2 regions of the Streptomyces sp. NPDC021019 genome follow, and region 2 is predicted to be linked to the other one. Evidence: riboswitches for the same ligand, from Rfam matches in the RefSeq annotation. Region 2 holds a riboswitch; the other holds the start of a gene.
What was found. A riboswitch is a leader RNA that binds a small molecule or an ion and turns the genes downstream of it on or off. The one in region 2 is predicted to bind glycine.
Positions count from the first base shown of each region.

Region 1: another riboswitch for glycine. It lies ahead of gcvP (aminomethyl-transferring glycine dehydrogenase); the one in region 2 lies ahead of gcvT (glycine cleavage system aminomethyltransferase GcvT).

Region 1 covers NZ_JBIRQR010000008.1:350,405-353,597, reverse strand. The annotation lists gene ACH4RG_RS32610 (DNA polymerase IV) at 1-1,061, shown strand, start outside; gene ACH4RG_RS32605 (PRC-barrel domain-containing protein) at 983-1,354, opposite strand; glycine riboswitch at 1,487-1,584, shown strand; gene gcvP (aminomethyl-transferring glycine dehydrogenase) at 1,778-3,193, shown strand, end outside.
Region 2 covers NZ_JBIRQR010000001.1:2,079,852-2,083,044, forward strand. The annotation lists gene gcvT (glycine cleavage system aminomethyltransferase GcvT) at 1-953, opposite strand, end outside; glycine riboswitch at 1,127-1,224, opposite strand; gene ACH4RG_RS09600 (AAA family ATPase) at 1,400-2,092, shown strand; gene ACH4RG_RS09605 (enhanced serine sensitivity protein SseB) at 2,163-2,933, shown strand; gene ACH4RG_RS09610 (enhanced serine sensitivity protein SseB C-terminal domain-containing protein) at 3,127-3,193, shown strand, end outside.

The DNA of each region.
Region 1 (3,193 bases), on a different contig from region 2:
TCCGCGCGGTGACCGGCCTCAGTGGATCCGTCGGGCTGGCAGGTTCCAAGATGCTCGCCAAGATCGCCTCCGAGGAGGCCAAGCCCGACGGGCTGCTGCTCATCGAGCCGGGCTCCGAGCGTGAGCTGCTCGCCCCCATGTCCGTGCGCATCCTGCCGGGGGTCGGCCCGGCCACCGGCGACCACCTCAGACGCGCCGGGATGACCACCGTCCACGATCTGGCCGAGGCGGGTGAGGCGGAGCTCGTGCGGCTGGTCGGCAAGGCCCACGGCCACGGGCTCTACCGGATGGCGCTGGGGCTCGACGACCGGCCGGTGGTCGCCGAGCGGGACGCCAAATCCGTATCGGTGGAGGACACCTTCGACGTGGACCTGCACGACCGGGTGCGGGTGCGGGCCGAGGTGGAGCGGCTGGCCGTCCGGTGCGTGGAGCGGCTGCGCGCCGCCGACCGGTCGGGCCGCACGGTGGTGCTGAAGGTGCGCCGCTACGACTTCTCCACCCTGACCCGCTCCGAGACGCTCAGAGGCCCCACGGACGACCCCACAGTGGTCCGTGAGGCGGCGGGGCGGCTGCTGGAGTCCGTCGACACCACGGGGGGCGTACGGCTGCTGGGGGTCGGTGTGACGGGGCTGGCCGACTACACGCAGGAGGACCTGTTCGCCCAGGCCGCCGACGCCCGGGAGCTCGCTCAGCGGGCAGAGGAGGAGCACCGGGCCCTGCCCGGGGAGGGTGGCGAGGAGAACGGGCTGACGGAGCCCGAGCCGGAGGGCGCGGAGCTGCTCGCCGCGCGGCGCTGGCCCGCCGGGCACGACGTGCACCACGAGGAGCACGGGCACGGCTGGGTGCAGGGCAGCGGCGTGGGCCGGGTCACCGTCCGGTTCGAGGAACCGTGGAGCGCACCCGGCCGGGTGCTGACATTCCGCATCGACGATCCGCTGCTGCGGCCCGCCGACCCGCTGCCGCTCGTCCGTGACGCGGCCGACTACTCCTCCTGGCCCGCCAGCCTGCCGAAGTCCCGGTCGGGCGCCGACTCCGCCGGGGGCGAGGAGTCCAGCCCGTAGTGGCGGTAAAGCTGCAGTTCCTGCTCGGGCGAGAGATGCCGGCCGACGCCGAAGTCCGGCGCGCCCTTGATCAACGCGCGGTCGAAGGGGACGCGCAGCGCGTCCTCGACGAATTCGCTGGGCTCCAGGGGGACGAAGGCGTCCCTGCTGAACAGGCCGGTGCGGACGGCCGCCCACTCGGGCACGCCCGTCGCGTCGTCGAGATAGACCTCATCCACCGTTCCGATCTTGGCGCCCTTGCGATCGAATGCCTTGCGGCCGATCAGGCGGCGCGGATCGATGTCGGTCTGCACGGTGCCTCCCACTGGTCGCAACTGCTCAGGGTGGACGCTGTCGCTCCACCAGCACCACACAAGTGCAGATCCGTGGCGTCGGCCACTCGAGAACTCCGGCGCGATGGCCGCTGGTAGGCTGGCTGTGGCTGCTGACCCCGTGCGGGAGAGTCCTCCGGTGCAGAATCCGGAGGCGCCGAAGGAGCAACTCCTCCCCGGAATCTCTCAGGCCCCCGTACCGCACGGACGAGGTCACTCTGGAAAGCAGGGGGATTCCGTGCGGGCGCAGGCCCAGGCGGACTCGACCCTCACCGACGGTGAAAGTCGGCACGCCCCCGTGCGCGCCGGTGAAGCTCTCAGGTTGAGATGACAGAGGGGGAGGCCGTTCGGGCACCCGCGCCGTGGTGCCCCTCGCAGGTCGTGACAGACCAGGAGGCCTCCACCATGACCCCCCGTCGCACTCCGCTCTCCCAGCTGGAGCAGGGCATTCCGTTCGAGCAGCGCCACATAGGGCCCGACGCCGGAGCGCAGGCGAAGATGCTCGCCCAGGTCGGCTACGGCTCCCTCGACGAGCTCACCGCCGCCGCGGTGCCCGACGTGATCAAGAGCGCGGAGGCCCTGAACCTTCCCTCGGCGCGCACCGAGGCGGAGGTCCTGGCCGAGCTGCGGTCGCTGGCCGACCGCAACGAGGTGCTGGCCCCGATGATCGGCCTCGGCTACTACGGCACCTTCACGCCGCCCGTCATCCTGCGCAACGTCATGGAGAACCCCGCCTGGTACACGGCCTACACGCCGTACCAGCCGGAGATCTCCCAGGGCCGCCTGGAGGCCCTCCTGAACTTCCAGACGATGGTCGCCGAGCTGACCGGGCTGCCCACCTCCGGCGCCTCCCTGCTCGACGAGGGCACCGCGGCCGCCGAGGCGATGGCCCTCGCCCGGCGCGTCGGCAAGGTCAAGAAGGGCGTCTTCCTGGTCGACGCCGACACGCTGCCGCAGACCGTCGCGGTGATCGAGACCCGCGCCGAGCCCACCGGTGTCGAGGTCGTCGTCGCCGACCTGAGCGACGGCATCCCCGCCGAGATCGCCGAGCGCGGCGTCTTCGGCGTCCTGCTCCAGTACCCGGGCGCCTCCGGGGCCGTGCGCGCCATCGAGCCCGTCATCGAGCAGGCCCACGAGCTCGGTGCGATCGTCACCGTCGCCGCCGACCTGCTGGCCCTCACGCTGCTCACCTCGCCCGGGGCTCTCGGCGCCGACATCGCGGTCGGCACCACCCAGCGCTTCGGCGTCCCGATGGGCTTCGGCGGTCCGCACGCCGGTTTCATGGCGGTCCGCGAGAAGTTCGCCCGCTCCCTGCCGGGCCGACTCGTCGGCGTCTCCGTCGACGCCGACGGCAACAAGGCCTACCGCCTCGCCCTCCAGACCCGCGAGCAGCACATCCGCCGCGAGAAGGCCACCAGCAACATCTGTACCGCGCAGGTCCTGCTCGCCGTCATGGCCGGCATGTACGCGGTCTACCACGGCCCCGACGGGCTGCGGACGATCGCCCGGCGCACCCACCGCTTCGCCGCGATCCTGGCCGACGGCCTGCGGAGCGCCGGCGTGGACGTCGTGCACGGCGCGTTCTTCGACACCCTGACCGTGCGCGTCCCCGGCAGGGCCGCGGCCGTCGTCGCGGACGCCCGGGAGCGCGGGGTCAACCTCCGCCTCGTCGACGCCGACCAGGTCTCCATCGCCTGCGACGAGACCACCACCCGTGCGCAGATCTCCGCCGTCTGGGCCGCCTTCGACGCCGAGGGCGACATCGAGGCGCTGGACTCCACGGTCGCCGACACGCTGCCCGAGCGGCTGCTGCGCTCCGAC
Region 2 (3,193 bases):
ATCACCTTGCCGTCGGCCACGACCGGGAAACCGGCGCGCGGGACCCGGCGGCCCTCGGCGACCAGACCCACCAGCTTGCGCGGCGGAGCGGTCTCGGCGCGCTCGGCGGCGGCGGTCAGGGCCTCGCGCCCGACGAAGTCGCCCTCCTTCTCGAACTTCACGACCCGGCCCAGACCCGCGTCGAACGGGGTGAGCGCGGTCGTCAGCTCGTGCCCGTACAGCGGCATGCCCGCCTCCAGGCGCAGCGTGTCCCGGCAGGAGAGCCCGCAGGGGATCAGGCCGTGCGGGGCGCCGGCCTCGGTCAGCGCCCGCCACAGCTGCTCGGCGTGCTCGGGCGCCACGAAGAGTTCGAAGCCGTCCTCGCCGGTGTAGCCGGTACGGGCGATGAGCGCCGGAACCCCGGCGACCGTGCCTGGGAGGCCCGCGTAGTACTTCAGCCCGTCCAGGTCGGCGTCGGTGACGGCCTTCATGATGGCGGGCGACTCGGGTCCCTGGACCGCGAGCAGCGCGTACGCGTCCCGGTCGTCGCGCACCTCGGCGTCGAACCCGCCGACCCGGGCGGTCAGCGCGTCCAGGACGACCTGCGCGTTGCCCGCGTTGGCGACGACCATGTACTCGGGGGCCTCGGTCTCGCCCAAGCGGTAGACGATCAGGTCGTCGACGATCCCGCCGTCCTCCTGGACGATCATCGTGTAGCGGGCCCGCCCGTTGCCGATGGTGGCGATGTTGCCCACCAGCGCGTAGCTCAGGAAGGCGGCGGCCTCGGGCCCGGTGACGGTGATCTCGCCCATGTGCGACAGGTCGAAGAGACCGGCCCGGGTGCGTACGGCGTGGTGCTCGTCGCGCTCACTGGCGTACCGCAGGGGCATGTCCCAGCCCGCGAAGTCGGTCATGGTGGCGCCGAGCGAGCGGTGCAGTGCGTCGAGGGCGGTAAGACGGGGGGCAGTGCTCATGGATACGGCTCCAGGGCATGACGACGTCAGGACGAATCCTCCCCATCTGTCATCGGAACCTGAGAGGTTCGCCGATAGCCCCCGACGGGGTATGCCCTGGAGGGCGCCCCGGATCAGGGGGCTCGGCTTGCACCTTGGGTGGAGCCGCGGAACGGCTCGCTTTTCAGATCTGCCTCATCCACGCGGTACGGGGCCTGAGAGATTCAAGGGAGGATCTTGCTCCTTCGGCGCCCGGCTCACACTGTGGCCGGAACTCTCCCGCGCGGATTCGAACGGCCGGTATGCAGTTGGCGGGGTCATCATCGCATGCATGGGGGGAGAGTGGGGGGTCAGGCCCCCGCGCAGGTGAAGACGGCGACGACAGGCCCTAAGCCGCTTGTGCCGCATTGCCTTTTCTTTACACTTCAGGGGCAGGCGTGGGGGACACGACGGCAGGGGGATGGGCGATGACGTTGCAGCGGTCGGCACCGACCGCGGGGGTCGCGCACGGCGCGATGCCCGCACAGCCCGGCGCTCCCGCGCGGGAGCTGCTGCCGGAGGGTGCGCCGGTGGTACGCGACCTGCGCGGGCGCACCGCCTGCGGCCCGTACAGCCTCGACCTCCCCGCCGGTGACGTCGTCGTGGTCTCCGGGCTCCCCGGCAGCGGGAAGTCGACCCTCATCCGGCGGGCCGCACAGGGCCGCGCCATCGACTCCCAGAACACCCGCGACAGCTGGGCCGCCGCCCTGCCCCGCTTACTGCCCTACGCCCTCTACCGCCCCCTGGTCCGCGCCGCGCACTACCTCGGCCTCTGGAACGCCCTGCGCTCCGGTGAATCCGTCGTCGTGCACGACTGCGGCACCCAGACGTGGGTACGCCGCTGGCTCGCCCGGCACGCCGTGAGCCGGGGCCGCACCCTCCATCTGATCCTGCTCGACGTGACGCCCGAGGTGGCACGGCAGGGGCAGCGCGAGCGGGGGCGCGGCGTCTCCGGCTATGCCTTCGCCCGCCACCGGCACGCGGTCGCCCGGCTGCTCCGCGACACCGAGCAGGGGCTGCTGCCCGCCGGCTGCACCTCCGCGGTGCTGCTGGACCGCGAGGCCGCGGGAGCGCTCGACCGGATCTCCTTCACGGCCGCCGAGGCCTCCACCGCCCGCTGACGGTTAAGGTGCTGGCCGGAGCAGAGGCCGCCGGGCGCGGCCGAGGCGGTGGAGAGAGGGCACAGAGGCAGTGGACATTCCGGCACCCGCACCGGCACACCCCCAGCAGGGGTGGCCCGCCAACGAGCTCGAAGAGGTGCTGACGGCCTCGCTCGGCGTCCCCGACGCGGGCGGCCGCCTCGTCGAAGTGCTCGGCCGCAGCTCCGTCTGGGTGCCGCTGCCGAACGGCGGCACCCCCGCCAGCGCGGACCTCGACCTGCCGATGATGGAGATCGACGGCGCGGCCTTCGTCCCCGTCTTCAGCTCCGAGGCCCAGTTCCTCAGCTGCGTCGGCGGCCACATGTCCTTCACCGTCGCCCCCGCCCGCGACTTCGCCCGGGGCCTGCCCCCGCAGGTCGGCATCGCCGTGAATCCGGGCGGCGCGGTCGGCATACCGCTTCCGCCGCCCGCCGTCGCCGAACTCTGCCGGGCCGGCCGTACCGCCCTGGACGGGCCCGCCACCGGCGGCCGGGTCCGGCTGTTCGAGCCGGACTGGCAGCACGACCCGGTCGACTTCCTCACCGCGGTCTCCGAGGAGTTCGAGGCCTCCGCGGTGGTGAGCACCGCACGCAGGGCGTTGGCCAGCATCGAGGGCGGCGACCCGGTCCTCTTCGTCGGCGTCGAGTTCGCCACCTGGGACGGCGCGGGACAGAGCGCGCCCATGGACGCCATCGGCCGCGCGCTCGGCCGGATCCAGGTGCCGTGGCCGGTCAACCTGGTCCTGCTGGATGTGGCGGAGGACCTCGTCGGCGACTGGATGCGGGAGAAGGTGCGTCCGTTCTACCGGCGCGAGGGCCACTGACCCACCGGTACGACGCCCACGGACGACCAGGGTGGGCGGCCGGGCGACGGTGCCGCCGGACCGTGGCGTCAAGTCGGTGTCAGAAGTGGCGCATAAGCTGGTTTGATGGCGTGGTCGCTCCCGTGCGCCCGGGAGCGACGGCGCGAACGCGACGGATCGACACGCGACGGATCGACGAGGGGCGGAACCCAGGGTGAGTGCGTCAGGCACTGCGGCGGCCGGGAAGGTCGAGCACATGCTGCGCCAGGTGACCCCCGGGC